One region of the Allofournierella massiliensis genome, then DNA from elsewhere that is predicted to be linked to it. Evidence: riboswitches for the same ligand, from Rfam matches in the RefSeq annotation. Region 1 holds a riboswitch; the other holds the start of a gene.
The links. A riboswitch is a leader RNA that binds a small molecule or an ion and turns the genes downstream of it on or off. The one in region 1 is predicted to bind thiamine pyrophosphate.
Positions count from the first base shown of each region.

Region 1 (9,320 bases):
AAAAACAACGCCCGGATTGCAAACACAACCCGGGCGCCGAAAAAGCTTTTTTCAGCTGCGGCCCGCTTCACGGCAGGCCGAACATAAACCATAAAGATTCAGCGAAACATGCTCGATGGCCAGGTCCTTGCGGGCCTCAATCATCTGATTGATCGCCGTTTTGTCCAGAAAAACGTCCTCCACCTTTCCGCAGCGGGTGCAATAAAGGTGATCATGCTCGGAAAGGGTACGGTCAAACCGATCCGCCATGCCGGGGATCGACACGCGGCGCACCCGGCCCATTTCCACCAGGCCATTCAGGTTGCGGTACACCGTGCCAAGGCTCAGGCCCGGGCAGTCCTCGCGGATGGCCAGATAAATATCATCCGCCGTGGGATGGTCGCAGCGGTTCTGCACCTGACGCAAAACCAGCTCTCGTTGACGGGAATAGCGCATTTGGGAAACCTCCTTTGCGGTAAATTTTCTCTATGAGGAAGCGGGCCCGGAGCATATAGTCAATATCCATAAATCCGAAAGGCAGTTAAAAATGCCAAAACCCTTTCTAACTCTACACTTTATATACTAAAATAGGAACGATTCCTTGTCAAGCAAGAGCGCAAATTTTTATAGGATTTTTTTCATTTTTGTAGCAACCGCCAAAGCTCCCTCATCTGCCGCCAGAGGGTTTATGCGCAGTGTGAAAACCGCCGTCCGAATCGCTTCGGGCGGCGGTTAATAAGAATAAATCGCAGGCTTTACTTTTTCTTTATTTTATCCCAATAAGCTCTGGCTGCCTGTTCATTTTTATTCTCTCCGTATTCATAATACACCGTTCCGGCCAACGCATCCGGCAGGTACTGCTGTTCCACCCACCGGCCGGGGAAATCGTGGGGATATTTATAATTCTGGCCTTTTACCAGTGCATCCTCGCCGTCAAAATGCTTGTTTTGCAACTGGCGGGGAATGGGGCCGGATCTGCCCCGTTTCAGATCCGCCATAGCCCGGTTGATTCCCATGTAGGCGGTGTTGGATTTTGGGCTGGTTGCCACCAGCACCACCGCGTTTGCCAGCGGGATGCGCGCCTCAGGCAGACCAACCATATTGGCGATGTCCACCGCGGCTTTAACAATGGGCATGATCTGCGGGTAGGCAAGGCCCACATCCTCGCAGGCACAGACCATCAGCCGCCGACAGGCACTCACCAGATCCCCCGCCTCCAGCAGGCGGCCCAGGTAATGCAGCGCTGCATCCGGATCCGAGCCACGCATGGATTTCTGATAGGCAGAAACGATGTCGTAATGGTCATCCCCTGCCCGATCGTAACGCATGGCGGTACGGCGTGCCACCTGTTTGACCATTTCCAGCGTGATCAGCCGGTTTCCTTCCGCATCCGGCGCAGCGGCAGTGGCGGCAAATTCCAGGCAGCCAAGTGCCTTGCGCATGTCGCCCCCGCAGGCGTCCGCCAGATACCGGCAGGCCTCCTCGGGCATTTGAACAGGGCCTCCATCCTCTTCTCCCAACCGGGTCAGCGCATTACGGATTCCCTGCTCGATGTCCGCCGGCTGCAGAGATTTGAATTCAAACACGGTGCACCGGCTGAGCAGCGCATTATAAATATAGAAATAAGGATTTTCCGTGGTGGAGGCAATCAGGGTAACCGAACCGTCCTCAATACACTCCAGCAGGCTCTGCTGCTGCTTTTTGTTCAGATACTGAATCTCGTCCAGATACAAAAGCAGACCATTGGCGCTGTTCAGGGTACCAATCTCAGCCAGCACCGCCTTGATATCGCTGGTGGAAGCGGAAGTGCCGTTGAGCTTATGCAGTCGCATGCCGCTGTTTTCCGCGATGATGCGGGCCACCGTAGTTTTGCCCACACCGGACGGGCCATAAAAGATCATATTGGGAATGCGTCCGCTGTCGATGGTTTTGCGGAACACACATTCCTCCCCAAGCAGATGCTGCTGGCCGCACACCTCGCTCAGTGTGCGCGGGCGCAGCCGCTGGGCCAGAGGTTCACTCATGGCGTTATCCCCTTTCTGTGGTAAAGGCTTCGCTGCTCCAGCCCTTCAGGATCTGATCCGCATAGCCCGGATTCACAAACCGGTCAATGGCATAGACCAGGCTCCGATCCCAGAACGCCCATTCGTGGCCGCCATCCCAGTCCATATAGGTATAATCCACCGGCAGGCTCTGGGCCAGCTGGCGGAACGCCTGATTCTGCTCATAAATATAGTAAGGCTCGTGATCCTGACGGCCGGTGGTGCACAGGATCTTCGGCTGCTGCTCCGCAGGCAGGGCGCTCACCTTCTGCACCAGCCGGAACAGGTCCCGGTTTTCCGGCAGCTCCAGCGCCTGACCGTACACCGGCTCGAACACATAGCGCACCAGAGGGTTGTCTTTCTGGCCCAGCATCAGGTGCATGGCCACCGCGCCGGAGAAGCTGGCGCAGCCCGCATACCGCTCCGGGTGATTGAGAGCCAGCATCAGCGCGCCGTAGCCGCCCATGGAAAGGCCGCAGATGAAATTCTTCTCCCGCTCGTGGGGCAGCTTCACGATCTGATCCAGCAGCACAGGCATCTCCTCGGTGAGCCAGGTATGGTAAGCCTGATTGGAAGCGGTGTCGTGATAGAAGGAATTGCCCGCATCCGGAATTACGAGGGCAATGTTGTTGTCCGCCGCATAGCGCAGCGCAGCCGACATGTTCACCCAGTCGTCGCCATCGTTGGTATAACCGTGCAGCAGGGTGAACACAGCCCGGGGCGGCTGGCCCTTCCAGCGGTCCACCAGATCACAGGGGAAATACAGCCGCACCTGCGTGGTGCTCATCAGGGCCTGGCTTTTCAGTTTGCAGGTAAAAAACGCCATGGTTAAGCTCTCCTTTTTGGCATTGCGCCAGCAAGGCGGCTTCCCCCGCCTTACGGGAAAAGCCGCCCTCTGTTGATGTTACCGATTATTCATACAGCGGGAACCGGGCAGTCAGCTCCGCCACGCGGGCCGCCACCTGATCCTTCTTATTCTCAAAATCGAAGATGCAGTCCGCGATGCAGTCCGCGATGACCTTCATCTCTTCGGGGCCAAAGCCGCGGGTGGTCACCGCCGGTGTGCCGATGCGTACACCGCTGGTCACGAAGGGACTGCGCTTTTCGCCGGGCACCGAGTTCTTGTTGGCGGTGATGTACACCTCGTCCAGATTGTGCTCCAGCTCCTTGCCGGTGCACTCCTCGTCGGACAGGTCGATCAGCATCAGGTGATTGTCCGTGCCGCCGCTCACCAGTTTCACACCCCGGGCGGTCAGTGCATCCGCCAGTACCTGAGCGTTCTCCACGATTTTGCGGGCGTACTCTTTAAATTCCGGGCGCAGCGCCTCTCCGAAGCAGACTGCCTTGGCGGCGATCACATGCTCCAGCGGGCCGCCCTGGGTACCGGGGAATACCGCCTTATTGATCTTCTTGGCCAGATCCTCATTGTTGGTCAGGATCAGGCCACCGCGAGGCCCGCGCAGGGTCTTGTGGGTAGTGGTGGTCACCACGTCCGCGTAGGGCACCGGGCTCTGATGCGTGCCACCCGCCACCAGGCCGGCAATGTGGGCCATATCCACCATCAGGTAAGCCCCCACCTCGTGGGCAATGTCGGACAGCACATCAAATTTAATGGCACGGGGATAAGCAGAAGCGCCCGCCACGATCATTTTGGGCTTGACTTCCCGGGCCAGCTGACGCAGTGCATCGTAATCCAGATATCCTTCCTCATTCACGCCATAGGGGACGAAATGGTAGTTCTTGCCGCTCATGTTCACCGGGCTGCCATGAGTCAGGTGACCGCCTGCAGCCAGATCCATACCCAGAATGGTGTCGCCCACCTCCAGCAGCGCGAAATACACGGCCAGATTGGCCTGAGCACCGGAGTGGGGCTGCACGTTGGCGAACTTTGCACCAAACAGCTTGCATGCGCGGTCGATGGCAATCTGCTCCACCTGATCCACATAGGCACAACCGCCGTAATACCGGTGGGCGGGGTAGCCCTCGGCGTATTTATTGGTGAGCACGGTACCCATTGCAGCCATTACCGCCGGGCTGACGATGTTTTCGCTGGCAATCAGCTCAATGTTCTGCCGCTGGCGAACCAGTTCCCGCTGCATGGCTTCGGCCAGCTCCGGGTCCTGCCCGGCCACAAAGCCGATGGTATCCATCATATCCTGATACATGTTTTTCCACTCCTTTTCCCGTATGGCCCAGCCATTAGTATACTATTGTTCTATTATAGCGCATCTGCCGCCCGGGCACAACCACCCGGCAGTAAGTTTCCAATGGCTTTTTCTGCTGTTTATAAAAAGAATTGCCCAAACTGAGAATTCGTGCTATAATCATTGAAAATTCTTTTATACAAGCCAAAACGGAGGGATTCACCCATGACCACAAAAGCCCTGGCACTGGAAGTGATCCAGCGCCTGAAAGACGCCTACCCCATCGCGGAATGCACTCTGGATTATGACCACGCCTGGCAGCTTCTGGTGGAGGTGCGGCTGGCTGCCCAGTGCACCGACGCCCGGGTAAATGTGGTGTGCAAGGATCTGTTCGCCAAATACCCCAGTGTGGATGCGCTGGCCGCTGCCGAGCCGGAGGAGATCGAAGCCATCGTGAAACCCTGCGGGCTGGGCCGCTCCAAGGCGCGGGACATCAGCCTGTGCATGCGCCGCCTGCGGGACGATTTCGGCGGCAAGGTTCCGGACGATTTCGACGCGGTGCTCAGCCTGCCCGGCGTGGGCCGCAAAAGCGCCAACCTGATCATGGGCGACGTGTTCGGCAAGCCTGCCATCGTCACCGATACCCACTGTATCCGCCTGTGCAACCGGATCGGCCTGGTAAAGAACATCACCGAGCCCAAAAAGGTGGAGATGGCCCTGTGGAAGATCATTCCCCCGGAGGAGGGCAGCGATCTGTGCCACCGGTTCGTGCTGCACGGCCGGGCCGTGTGCGACGCCCGCAAGCCGGACTGCGCCGCCTGCTGCCTGAAGGACATCTGCAAAACCGGCAAGAAGGCCGTTCCCGCCGAGTCATAAGCCCTTTTCTTCCTACCAGAAAAGGAAAACCTTGACAAATTCCTCTATCGTGTTATACTTATGCACGGACATAAAAACAGGGGCGCTGGGGGCCATCCCCGGCTGAGATCAGAGCAAAGTGCAGCTCTGGGTCACCTTGAACCTGATCCGGGTAATGCCGGCGTAGGAAGTTTGAGGATCATAGCGCAATCATTGCGCCCCTGCATGGTTTTTTGCCTGTGCAGGGGCGTTTTTTGCGCCCGTTTTTATGTACTAATCTTTTTTCACACGGCCAAAAAGGCCGGGAAAGGCTGGTACAAACCATGGCAAAATCGACGACCCGCACCCATGCGCTGGTGGAATGCGCGCTGATGATCGCGCTGGCCACCATTCTGAGCTACATTCCCATCTTCAAGCTGCCTCACGGCGGCTCCATCACCCTAGTGAGCATGCTGCCCATCATTCTGGTCAGCTTCCGCCGCGGCCCCGCCTGGAGCCTGCTCACCGCTTTCGTGTTCAGCCTGATCCAGCTGCTGCTGGGTGTCAGCGATCTGACTTACTGCCAGACGCTGGGCGCCGTAGTGGGCAGTGTATTGCTGGACTTTTTGATCGCCTTCACCGTGCTGGGGCTGGCCGGTCTGATTGCAAAGCCCATCCCCAACCGGCTGGCCGGCGTCTGCGTGGGCACTCTGGCGGTTTGCCTGCTGCGCTACCTGTGCAGCTTCCTGTCCGGCTACATCGTCTGGAAGGACTACGACTATGCCTTTGAGTGGATGACCGAGTTCGGCTGGGGCGCTCAGATCGCCAGCATGGGCGAAAACGCTCTGTGCTGGCTGTACAGCGCGGTATACAACGGCACCTATATGCTGCCGGAAGCCATTCTCACCACTGTGGTGGCCATCGTTCTTTATAAAATGCTGCCCAAGCTGTTTGCGCCTCAGGCGTAATTTTTCTTCCAGCCGGGGGTGTTTCCAATCCGGAAGCACCCCCGGTTTTTTCTGTTTCGCCGTGCCTTTACTGTCCTGTCTTTTTTTGATATACTGAAGAAACTCCCGGTAAAAATCTCTCCGGAGTATTTTATTCTTGAAAACGAGGTGTAACCCCTTGAAGCTGCCTTTTTTATGGAAAAGCCTTGCACTGACCGCCTGTGCTGCCCTGATGCTGTGTGGCTGCGGCGCATTCAGCGCGCCGGAACCCACGCCCACCCCCACACCGGCTCCCACTGCAGTGCCCACACCGGAACCCACTCCCAGCCCCACGCCGGAGCCCACACGGGAACCCACTGTGAATCTGGATGATTTCGGTGGTTACCCTTCCGTGGGTGACGAATTGGGCCGCATTGTGATTCCCGGCACCAATGTGGACTGCGCCATGTACTGGGGCGACAGCAAAACCCAGCTGAGCAAGGGTGCGGGCACCTACACCGGCGCGCATATTCCCGGTGAGGGCGGAACCATTCTGGCCGGAGCCCACACCAACAGCTATTTCCGCGACTTTGAAAATGTGGAGCTGGGCGACGAGATCGTGATCACCACCTATTACGGCGAGTATCATTATGAAGTGGTGAATATGCAGGTGGCACTGGATACCGATACCTCTGCCTACGATCTGGAAGCAGACGAGGAGAATGTGACTCTATACCTGCTACCCCTTCGGCACTCTGCAGCACACCAGCCAGCGCTATTTCATCTATGGCAAATACATCAGCGGCCCCGAAATCGTGGACAACTGATTCCAGTCAAAAACGCCCTTTCCCACACCATTGGAAAGGGCGTTTTCTTATTGTTCTGCGGAAAGGGCAGTCGGCCCCTCCTGTGCTTTCTGCATGGCCCGCAGCAGCATGCCCTGTCGGCTGGCCGCCTCCTGCAGCGCCACAAGGCAATCCCGTGCAAGGGGTGAAAGGCCGTATTTTGCCTGCCACAGGGCCACATCCCGGTTCATTGCCACACCGGCGCAGCGCTGCTGCACAAGGCCGTGGCGGCGGCATTCCGCCTCCGGAAGCGGATTTGACCAGGCATAGCTGCCCGGTACGCCCCGCAGCAGCTCATACATACTGGCCCGATCCTGCACATGAATACGGCCCGCCGGTTCCTGTGGCGGAGCCGCAAATTCCGTCTGCTCCGCCAGCTGGGCATCCCCCCGCAAAATCTGGGGATACTGCTGCAGCTGATCGTATTGCAATGTTCCCTGCCCGGCCAGCGGATGCCCCGGCGCCATCAGCACACAGGGCGTAAAACGCAGCAGAGTACGGCTGGCAAGACCCGCCTTGGCAAACAGCTCCTTGAAATAATCGTCATACAGCAGCTGATACCGCACCACGGCGATCTGCACCTGGCCCCGGCTCACCGCATCCAGTGCCTGGGCCGTGGCCGATTCCTGATAGCTCACATTCAACGGCCTGCCCTGCTGCTTTGCCAGAAAGGCGGCCAGCGCCCGGGTGATGTAGCCGCTGTGCGGCCCGGCCAGCGCCAGCCGCATGGTCTGTTCATGGGTGCGATAGATGCTTTCCAGCTCGCCCACCTGACGCAGGATGGTCTCGGCATAGCGCAGCAGCTGGGCCGCCTCCACCGTAGGCTCCATGCCCTGTGCTCCCCGCCGGAACAGGCTGACCCCAAGCTCCTTCTCCAGTTCCTTGATGGTTCGACTCAGGTTGGGTTGGCTGATATACAGATTCTGAGCTGCCTTGGTCATACTGCCCACCCGCGCAATTTCCAGTACACAGCGCAGCTGTTGTAAATTCATTCCCTTTTCCTCCTTTGTGTAGTTTGCCAGCGTATTTTCACGAAACATGTGTAAAAACTTTGTAAACAGCCCACTATTATATCACTTTTGATATAGTTTTATTTATATAATACATTACCCACCAGGATATGGCAATGGTATCATAGGGGTGTCAAGAAAATAACATTCAAACGCCTGCCGCCTTGTGCGGTTTCTTTTCGCCCTTTTCGCGTTAAGATTTTAACGTTTAGAACATGTTATTTCATTTTCGGAATTTTTTTGGAGGTAATGAACAATGGCACGTTTTACTCTTCCCCGCGATCTGTATCATGGCAAGGGCTCTTTGGAAGAACTGAAGAACCTGGGTGGCAAGAAGGCTTTCGTCGTTGTTGGCGGCGGCAGCATGAAGCGCTTCGGCTTCCTGGATCGCGCCATCAATGCCCTGAAGGAAGGCGGCATGGAAGTTTATCTGTTTGAGAATGTTGAGCCCGATCCCTCTGTGGAAACCGTTATGCGCGGCGCTGCTGCCATGACCGAGTTCCAGCCTGACTGGATCGTTGCCATGGGCGGTGGTTCCCCCATCGACGCTGCCAAGGCCATGTGGGCTTTCTACGAGTACCCCAATGTGACCTTTGAGGAGCTGTGCATCCCCTTCAACTTCCCCAAGCTGCGCCAGAAGGCTCACTTCTGCGCCATTCCTTCCACCTCCGGTACTGCTACCGAGGTTACCGCGTTCAGCGTAATCACCGACTATACCAAGGGCATTAAGTATCCTCTGGCCGACTTCAACATCACTCCCGATGTTGCCATCGTTGATCCCGAGCTGGCCGAGAAGATGCCCCCGAAGCTGACCGCTCACACCGGTATGGACGCTATGACCCATGCCATTGAGGCCTATGTTTCCACCTGCAACTGCGATTACACCGATCCTCTGGCTCTGCATGCCATCAAGATGATCCACAATGATCTGGTTGCCAGCTACAACGGCGACATGGATGCCCGTGACCGCATGCACAACGCTCAGTGCCTGGCCGGCATGGCCTTCTCCAACGCTCTGCTGGGCATCGTTCACAGCATGGCTCACAAGACCGGTGCTGCTTACTCCGGCGGCCACATCGTACACGGCTGCGCCAACGCCATGTACCTGCCCAAGGTCATCAAGTACAACAGCAAGGTTGAAAGCGCTGCCGAGCGTTACGCTGACATCGCCCGCTTCATCAAGCTGGAAGGCAACACCACCGAGGAGCTGGTGGAAGCCCTGATCGCTGAGATCAAGAAGATGAACGCCGCGCTGAACATCCCCACCTGCATCAAGGAGTACGAGGGCGGCATCATCGACGAGAAGGAATTCATGGATAAGCTGCCTCAGGTTGCCGAACTGGCCATTGGCGATGCCTGCACCGGTTCCAACCCCCGTCAGCCCAGCCAGGAAGAGATGGAGAAGCTGCTGAAGGCTTGCTACTACGACCTGCCCATCGATTTCTAATCGATTTTCCCGCACTGAATGCCCTCGGTGTATTTACACCGGGGGCATTTATACGTTATAATGTAAGAGGACTGTGCATTTTTCGGTCCCAGG
Region 1 covers NZ_CAXSWZ010000038.1:15,259-24,578, forward strand. The annotation lists gene ACESYO_RS14855 (Fur family transcriptional regulator) at 52-435, opposite strand; gene ACESYO_RS14860 (replication-associated recombination protein A) at 735-2,003, opposite strand; gene ACESYO_RS14865 (alpha/beta hydrolase) at 2,008-2,847, opposite strand; gene glyA (serine hydroxymethyltransferase) at 2,933-4,186, opposite strand; gene ACESYO_RS14875 (endonuclease III domain-containing protein) at 4,391-5,041, shown strand; TPP riboswitch at 5,110-5,227, shown strand; gene ACESYO_RS14880 (energy-coupled thiamine transporter ThiT) at 5,344-5,967, shown strand; gene ACESYO_RS14885 (class D sortase) at 6,125-6,919, shown strand; gene ACESYO_RS14890 (LysR family transcriptional regulator) at 6,800-7,762, opposite strand; gene ACESYO_RS14895 (iron-containing alcohol dehydrogenase) at 8,037-9,227, shown strand.

Region 2 (9,320 bases), on a different contig from region 1:
TTGCATTGCTCCTGTGGTTATAAAAGCCAGAGCCCGACCAGAAGTGCGGCGGGCAAACCGATCAGAAAGGCGATATCCGCCCAGCCGAACCGTACCCGGAAGGCCACAGCCCGGGGCGCATCATTCTGGAACCCTCGGGACTCCATAGCCATGGCGAGACTTTGGGAACGTTCCAGTGCGTGAACCAGCATGGGGAGGATTCGTTTTGGTGAAAAGGGTGTTGCCTTTACACCGCGAACCCGCAGTGCCACGCCCACGGTGCCGAACTCGCTACGCACCACCGGGAAGAAATGATAGGCAGCCAGAATGCCATAGGCAAATTTCGGGGGCAGATGGAACTGCTGCATCAGGCTCATAATCAGCTCCATTGGCTCGGTGGTAAACGCGAACAGCATGCCCAGGCCGCCGAAGGCCAGCACCCGGGCGGCCAGCTGGCAGGCACTTTTCAGCGAGCTGGCGTAGATCACCCGCTGGCCGAATACAGCGGTCTCCACCCCTTGTGCAGCCGCCTGACTGGGGAACAGCAGGCCGGTCATGAACATGCCGAAGGCAGCGATGAGAAACGGTGTGAGCGAGATGAACAGAAATTTCCGATCCACCCGCGGGGTGCATAGAGTTACCACCAGGCAGCAGCCTGCCACCACCAGATCCAGTCGGGTGTTGTAGGTGACCGAGAGCATCAGCGAAGCAATGATCAGGGTGAGCAGCTTGTAGGCGGGATTCAAAGCGCGCATGGGGCATGGCTCCTTTCCTCGGTATATTGGTCCAGCTGTTCCGGGCTGAGCAGCTGCATGCGGCCGTCCTCCAGCAAATAGATCCGGTTGGCAAAGCAGCGGGCCAGCGCCAGATCATGGGTGGCAATCACGGCGGTGAGACCCTGATCAATGCGGCGGCGCAGCAGCTCCATGATGAATTGAGTGGCCCGTTCGTCCTGTGCATAGGTGGGTTCGTCCAGCAAAAGAAGCGGCCGGTTGCCCGCCAGCATGGCCAGCAGAGCCAGTCGCCGCTGCTGCCCCTGACTCAGTTCATAGGGGGAGTGCTTGCGCCAGGCCAGCAGGTCAAATTCCTCCAGCAGTGCCCGGGCCTTCTGGCGCAGGGCTTGCTCTTCGGCTTTGGGCTCCAGTCCCCGCAGGGTGGTCAAAACCTCATCCTCCACGGTCAGGCTCAAAAACTGGAACCGGGGATTCTGGAACACCAGCCCCGCAGCGCCGTTTACTTTCAGGCTGCCCTTGCAGCGTCCGGCCCCGGCAAGGCAGGTGAGCAGGGTGGTTTTGCCGCTGCCGTTTCGCCCCACCAGCGCGGTAATGCCGCCTCGGGGAAAGTCAAAACTCAGATGCTCGGCCACCGTGGTTTTGCCCTGCAGCAGCCGCAGGTCTTTTGCCTGCACCATGGATTCCTCCGGCTGGGGCAGAGGCGCGGGAGACTGGCCCTCCAGCCAGCTGTCGTCCACAAACAGGCCACGTTCCCGGAACAGCTCCCGGTGGGCCTGCAGCTCCTCCGGAAGAATGCTTTCCGGCAAAAGGTTGCCGCTTTTGTCCATCAGCAGAATGCGGCTTAAAAAAGGCAGCCAGTAATCCGGCCGGTGGTCCACAACAAAGAGGGAAAGCCCCTGCCGGTTCAGCTGAGCCAGCTTCATCGAGAGATCAGCGCAGGAGCCGGGGTCCAGATTGGCAAAGGGCTCGTCCAGAATGAGCAGCTTTGCCTCGGTGGCAAGGGCGGTGGCTAGCGCCAGCTTCTGTTTCATTCCGCCGGACAGGGTGTGAATCAGATGATGCTCCACATCCTCCAGACCCACCAGTGCCAGCAGCTCCCGGGTGCGGGCACGCAGATCGCCCGGATAGTTGATGTTTTCCAGCGCAAACAGGATTTCGTGATCCACCCGGTCCATGCAGAACTGATCGTCCGGGTTCTGGAACAGGATGGACACACCCCGGGCTCGCTGGGCCAGCGGGTAATCCTCCAGAGGCTTACCCTCAAGAAGAATTTCGCCGCTCAGAGTTCCCGCGTAGGCAGGGTAAAGCCCGGCCAGGCAGTAGGCCAGACTGCTTTTGCCGCAGCCGGAAGGCCCCATCAGAAGCACAGCCTCCCCGGGCTGAATGGCAAAGGAGAGCTGCCGGAACACATCCTCCTTCTGATAGCGGAAGGTCAGGTCCCGGCAGCTGAGCACCGGCTTACTCATCCCGCATGGCCCGGCCCAGGGCATAGCTCTTCAGCAGACCGGTGCGGGCCAGACTGTCGCCCATCAGCTTGCACAGCACGCCGGAGAAGATAAAGGAGCTGATCAGGCGTACCACAAAGTATACCACCAGCAGCTGGGGTGCAATGGCCAGATAGTTGGAGCGCACGAAACTCCACAAAAAGCCGGTGATAGTGCAGCCCACAGAGGCCAGGTACATGGTGGTGCGGTCGAACCGCTTGTAGCGCCAGGCAGCGAACACCAGCTCAGCGCCCGCGCCCTGTACGATACCCGCCACGATTACCATAGGACCGTACATATTGCCCAGCAGCACCTCGATCAGGGAGGCCAGAACCTCAGCAATGATGGCTGCGCCGGGCTTCTGCAGAATGTAGGCGGCCAGGGTGGCAGCCATAAACCAGATACCGAAAATCATCTCGGTGCCCAGCAGCGAAACACCCAGAGGGGCAAAGATGGCGGTCAGAGGCGAGATCAGGTAAACGCCTGCCAGATAAACCACGCCGAATACCACACACAGCATGGCCACAAAAATAATGTCCTGCAGTTTCCAGGAATAGCTTGATTCTTTCTGTTTCATTGGTTGTTCCAACTCCTTAATTGCTGTTTTTGAATAATGAGGAATCATTCCGCCGTGGGGCTGTTCACCGAGAGGGTGAAATGCAGAATGTAATGGGGAACCGTTTGCTCCATGTGGCGGCAGACCGCATGCAGATAGTCAAACACTGCCTGTACATCGCCGTTGATGCGGGTGGCATAATGAACGCTGGTGGGATTCAGACCGGCATCCTCTGCCATGTGCCAGACCTCGGCAATGCGGTCGATGTAGTCGCTCACGCCCATGGGATACAGTGCCAGTTTGCACAGCACCGGGAAGTGGGCGCCGGCGATGGTCTGTGCATTGGGACCGGGGCCTTCCCGGGTGAGCAGGCTGTCCCCGTCGGTGTCACCGGGGCAGCCCTTGGAGAACTGGCCCTCCAGTGCCATGTGAACGGTGGGCTGCCATGCGTTTACGAACAGACCCTCCACCGCGTCCACCACGTAGGGCAGGCGTCCGCGGTAAACGGTGGAAAGTGCGTCCGACTGGCTCCACACCGCCGAGGTGTCGGTCTTTTCCAGCGCGCCCAAAATGATGGGCACAAAGTTCGAGTCCATGGGGTAGAGCGAGAAACGGCAGCCGGAGATATCCAGATTGGTGCCGCGGCCCGCCCAGGGCAGGTCCGGCCGGCTGCATCCGCAGCAGGTGTTGTTTTCCATAGCAATGATTCCTTCCTTTGCAAGAAATATAAAAGAAAAAGGGATGCCTTTCACCTGGAAAAGCATCCCTTTTACTGCAAGGTCTCGGTGCTCGCACTGAAACAGGCGGGCAGAACCGGGGCTTCAGAATTGCTTCCCTACGCTGGTATGAACCAGATCAGGTTCGTGGGGTCAGGTTTTACCTTCTCAACTCCGAAGAGTCCCCCCAGAATTCCAAAACTATTCAAATTTCGCTATTTACTATAACACCGGAGGAAAGTGCTGTCAAGCGGGGCAATTCAGTCCCCGCTCTCCAGCTGCGCCAGCAGGCCCTGGCAGCCGGCCAGCACATCCTGCCAGGTGCGCTCAAAATCGCCGGTGTACCAAGGGTCTGCCACCTCGCCTGGGCGGTCGGTGTAATCCATCAGCATGCGCAGCTTATGCTGCGGATCACCGCCGCAGATGCGGTTCATATTCCGCAGGTTGTTCTGATCCATACCGATCAGCAGGTCGAACCGGTCATAGTCTGCGGCAGTCATCTGACGGGCGGCATGGCCCTCGCAGGCAATGCCGTGCTCCGCCAGCTTGCGGCGGGCGGGGGGATACACCGGGTTGCCCAGCTCCTCCCGGCTGGTAGCGGCGGAGGCCACCTGAATCTGGTCCTCCAGCCCGGCCTGGCGCACCAGGTCCCGCATCACATATTCGGCCATGGGGCTGCGGCAGATGTTGCCTAAGCACACAAAAAGTATTCTGGTCATAGCACAATAATCCTTTCCGGGGAAATTTTGCGTTTTCGCTGTTTTATGGACCTATTGTAACCTGCTTTGCGTAAAATGTAAAACCCTGCGGCAAAGGAAGCTGCCCTTGTCTGCCCGGCGGTTCCGTGATAGGATGTTGAAAAGAGGAGGGGGCAAAATCATGGATCTTCGAGTGCTCAAATACTTCCTGGCCGTGGCTCGGGAGGAAAACATTACAAAAGCGGCGGCGCTGCTCCATCTGACCCAGCCCACCCTTTCCCGTCAGCTGATGCAGCTGGAGGAGGAGCTGGGGGTTAAGCTGTTTGAGCGAAGCCGCCACCGGATTATTCTGACCAACGATGGCATGCTGCTGCGCCGCCGGGCACAGGAGCTGGTGGATCTGGCGGACAAAACTGTGCAGGAATTCCGCCGGGAGCCGGAGCTGCGAGGTGTAATCTCCATCGGCAGCGGCGACCTGGAGGGCATGCATCTTCTGGCCGGGTGGCTGGCCTCTTTCCAGGCGCTTCATCCTCAGGTGACTTATCAGCTGTACAGTGGCAACGCCGACAACACCAAGGAGCGGATCGAAGACGGCATGCTGGATCTGGCCCTGCTGCTGGAACCGGTGGACATCAGCAAATACGACTTCATTCGCCTGCCGGTGAAGGAGCAATGGGGCGTACATGTGCCGGAGGATTATCCATTGGCGCAAAAGGAGTGTGTCACTGCAGAGGATCTTGCGCAGGTGCCCCTGATCTTTACCCGCCGTGAGATGATTCAGAAAGAGCTGGAGCATTGGATGGGTCCCTATGCCCAGCAGATGCAGGTGGCGGCCACCGGCAACCTGCCCTACAACATGACCCTTCTGGCTCGAGAGGGGATGGGAGCGTTTCTGACCATCCGGCTCCGCTGCAGCTATGAGGGACTGCGCTTTCTGCCCCTGTCGCCCGCGCTGGAGTCTAGTACGGTTCTGGCCTGGAAAAAGACCGAGACCTTTCCGCCTGCGGTGGCTGCACTGCTGGAACATATTAAAAAATGCCTTTTTGCTATTTCTGAAACTTCAAAATAAGTATTAGACAGTGATCTGAAAGCGATTTACAATGTAGATGTCCGGCCAGGGCATCTACATTTTGTTTTTTGGAGGGCGGCGTATGACCATTCAGGAGGCAAGCGAGCGATATCAGATTCCCATGAATATTCTGCGGGAATACGAGAGTTGGGGATTGTGCGGAGCGGTCAAAAAGGTGATGGGTGCCTGGCAGTACGACGATTCCGATCTGGAACGTCTGAGCGTCATCATGACCCTGCACGATATCGGCTTTTGCACAGAGGAAGTGGAGACTTACATGCGGCTGCTGCTGGAGGGCGAGGCCACCGGAGCCGAGCGCCTTCGTATGCTGGAAAAAAAGCGGGCCGCGGCCCTGGACGAGATCCACTTCAAGGAGCGGCAGCTCCAGCGTCTGGATTATCTGCGCCACGAGATTCGAAAAACACAAGCAGGAACAGGAGGCAAGTGATCAATGATCAAACAAACGGCAGGAAGAAACGGACTGGGCGACCTTGCGCCCAAATTTGCCCAGCTCAACGACGATGTGCTGTTCGGCGAGGTATGGTCCCGGGAGGATAAGCTGTCGCTGCGGGATCGTTCCATGATCACCGTGGTGGCACTGGTATCCAAGGGTATCACCGACAATTCCCTGAAATATCATATCCAGAATGCAAAAAATCATGGCGTGACCAAAACCGAAATGGTGGAGATCATCACCCACATCGCCTTTTATGTGGGTTGGCCCAACGCCTGGGCGGTTTTCCCCATGGTGCGGGAAATCTATGCTGAGGAGAAGGCTGATCCCTCGGATTCTCTGTTCGGCCTCGGTCAGCCCAACACTGCCTATGCGCAGTATTTCATCGGCAACAGCTATCTGAATCCACTGAATGCCGAGGGCGTGAAAGTGTGCAACGTGACCTTCGAGCCTCGCTGCCGCAACAACTGGCACATTCATCACAAGGGAGGGCAGATCCTGCTCTGTACCGATGGCGAGGGCTGGTATCAGGAATGGGAGCAGCCTGCCCGCAAGCTGCATCCGGGCGATGTGGTCTATATTGCACCGGAGGTCAAGCACTGGCACGGCGCCGCGGCGGATGAATGGTTCACCCACATTGCCATTGAGATCCCCGCACCGGGAGCTTCTAACGAATGGCTGGAGCCGGTGAACGACGACCAGTACAACAGCCTCGCCTGAGCCATCAGGCAGAGCCGGACGGGGTGGCCGAAGTGTGGCCGCCTGCAGCGACGAAGGAGAGGGCAGCGAATGGAATACAGAATCAACAAACGAACGGGTGATCGAATCAGCACGCTGGGGTTCGGTACCTCCTATATTGCCCAGGCGAATGAGGCGGATGCAGTCGCCACAATCCGCCGGGCCTATGAGGGTGGCGTGAATTATTTCGATCTGGCAACGGCGGAGGGGAAAACCTTCCCATACTTTGGCGCGGCCCTTGCCGACGTGCGCAAAAACGTGATGTATCAGGTGCATTTTGGTGCCGATTATCACACCGGCACCTATGGATGGACCACCGATGAGGAAGCCATCAAGCGCAGCATCGACTGGCAGCTGACCCGACTGCATACGGACTACATCGACTATGGCTTCATCCATTGTATCGACGAGCTGTCCGACTGGCAGGAATACCAGGACAATGGGGCCTATGCCTACCTGCTGCAATTGAAACAGCAGGGTGTGGTACGGCACATTGGCCTTTCCTCCCATACCCCGTCTACCATTCAGCGGGTGCTGGACGAGGCGCCGGTGGATATGCTGATGTTCTCGGTGAATCCGGGCTATGATTACCAGAAGGGCGAGTATGCCAAAGGCTCGGTGGAGGAGCGCACGGCTATCTACCGGCGCTGTGAGGCGGAAGGCATCGGCATCGCAGTGATGAAGCCCTTCTCCGGTGGTCAGCTGCTGGACGCTTCGCTCTCGCCCTTTGGTCAGGCGCTGACCCAGTACCAGTGCATGCAGTACGCACTGGACCGGCCCGGGGTCATTACGGTGCTGCCGGGTATGAGCAGCGTGGAGCAGGCCGAGCATCTGCTGGGCTTTTTCTGCGCCTCGGAGCCGGAGCGGGACTACTCTGTGATCGGCTCTTTCAGCCCGGCGGATGCGGTGGGCAAATGTGTTTACTGCAACCACTGCAAGCCCTGCCCGGTGGGAATTGATGTGGGCCTGGTGAACAAGTACTACGATCTGGCCCGGAACGGGGATTCCATGGCCGCAGAGCATTACCATGGCCTGGAGCTGGGCGCAGGGGACTGCATACAGTGCGGCCACTGCAACAGCCGGTGCCCCTTCCAGGTGGATCAGATGGCCCGCATGCAGGAGATTGCCTCCTATTTCGGTTGAGCACTTACAGAACAAACAAAAATGCCTGTGTTGCGGCAGCTTTCTGCCGGACACAGGCGTTTTTCTTATATTTCGGTGGACAGGCCCATCTCCTGCTTCAGTTCATTCAAAAAGCACTCGGCTGCTTTGGACAGAACCTGATAACGTTTCCAGATGATGGAGGCTTTTGCTTCAATCATGGGAGAAAGGGGGCGGAAACATAGATTGCTGTCTCCGCTCACATTGATCAGCTTGTCGAAGCAAACCGCATAGCCAAGCCCTTCCTCCACCAGCAGAGAGGCATTAAATACCAGATTGTAGGTAGCCACTACGTTCAGCTTTGTGATATCATGCCCGAACCAGTTGGATATGGGCCAGTCGTCGGTTTTCTGGGCGGAAAGAATGAGCGGCTTGTCCAGCAGATCCTGCGGTTGAATCACATCTTTTGCAGCCAGTGGAGAGTCCCTGCGCATCAAAACACCCCATGTATCGTGAACGGGGATCTTGATGGTACTGTAAACGTTGGTGTCCACCGGGCTGTAAACCACACCGAAGTCGATCAGCCCCCGGTCCAGATGCTCCTGAACGAAATCTGCATTTCCGCTGAGGATGTGATAGTGAATGTCCGGGTAGCGTTCCTGTATACGCCGGGCGGCTCTGGCAAAAATGCGGATCAGGTCCGATTCGCCCGTGCCGATGTATACGTCCCCGGCAACCACCTCGTTGGACAGGGAAATCTCGCTTTCCGTCATTCGAACCAGCTCCAGAATTTCCTCCGCCCGTTTGCGCAAAAGCATGCCCTCCTCAGTCAGCAGCACCTTGCGGGAGCCCTTGGTTCCCCGAATCAGCAGCTGCTTGCCCAGCTCGTTTTCCAGCGCCTTTAATTGGGTGGAAAGGGTAGGCTGAGAAAGATGCAGCGATTCTGCAGCCGAGGAAATATTCTGTTCCCGGGCTACCGCCAAAAAGTATTGCAGCACGCGAAGCTCCATGTTCACCACCTCCTGGTTCCAGTATAATTGAAAATTCTATAATTTTCAATTATGAAAATGCATCAAATATAAGTATTTGATATAGCATTTCTGCCGCTTTATAATGAAGCCAGAGATCAGGACCAACAAAGGAGGTTGTTGTATTGGAAAAGGAAATGTTGAAAGGAAAGGTAGCCATCATTACCGGCGCCAGTTATGGTATGGGTCAGACCATGGCAGAGTTGTTTGCCGAGGAAGGCGCTGCCGTAGTGCTTACGGCCAGAGGGCAGGAAAAGCTGGATGAGGTGGTGCAGGGCATTCGCGCCAAAGGCGGCCGCGCAGTGGGTGTAGTGGCGGATGTCTGCTCCACCGAGGATACACAGCGGGTGTTTGAGACCGCTCTGCGCGAGTTTGGGGATGTGGATATCCTCATCAACAACGCGGGAATCGGTGAACAGAAGATGATTGACGAGACCGATGATGACTGGATGCTGCTGGTGATGAACACGAACCTGGGCGGTCCCATGCGCTATATCCGCGAGGCTCTGAAAATCTTTATGCCTAAAAACGATGGTGTCATCATCAATATCTCCTCCGTGAACGGCGAGCGGCCCTTCTGTGGAGCTACCTATACCTCCACCAAGGGCGCGCTGAACACACTGACCAAGAATGTGGCTATGCGGCTCATCGACACCAACATTCGCTGCAATGCGGTGGCTCCCGGCGCCACGGTGACCCCGGCCCACATCGCCAACAAGGCCGGGGAGCAGCCCGGCGGTGCAAAGATGTTGGAGCACAGCGG
Region 2 covers NZ_CAXSWZ010000004.1:57,045-66,364, forward strand. The annotation lists gene ACESYO_RS03460 (radical SAM protein) at 1-1, opposite strand, end outside; gene ACESYO_RS03465 (energy-coupling factor transporter transmembrane component T family protein) at 18-734, opposite strand; gene ACESYO_RS03470 (ABC transporter ATP-binding protein) at 722-2,179, opposite strand; gene ACESYO_RS03475 (ECF transporter S component) at 2,172-2,774, opposite strand; gene ACESYO_RS03480 (YkoF family thiamine/hydroxymethylpyrimidine-binding protein) at 2,819-3,451, opposite strand; TPP riboswitch at 3,569-3,668, opposite strand; gene ACESYO_RS03485 (low molecular weight protein-tyrosine-phosphatase) at 3,730-4,188, opposite strand; gene ACESYO_RS03490 (LysR family transcriptional regulator) at 4,349-5,236, shown strand; gene ACESYO_RS03495 (MerR family transcriptional regulator) at 5,319-5,684, shown strand; gene ACESYO_RS03500 (carboxymuconolactone decarboxylase family protein) at 5,688-6,410, shown strand; gene ACESYO_RS03505 (aldo/keto reductase) at 6,480-7,571, shown strand; gene ACESYO_RS03510 (LysR family transcriptional regulator) at 7,637-8,539, opposite strand; gene ACESYO_RS03515 (SDR family NAD(P)-dependent oxidoreductase) at 8,683-9,320, shown strand, end outside.
Region 2: linked by a shared signal. The riboswitch ahead of ACESYO_RS03480 (YkoF family thiamine/hydroxymethylpyrimidine-binding protein) and the one ahead of ACESYO_RS14880 (energy-coupled thiamine transporter ThiT) in region 1 are both predicted to bind thiamine pyrophosphate.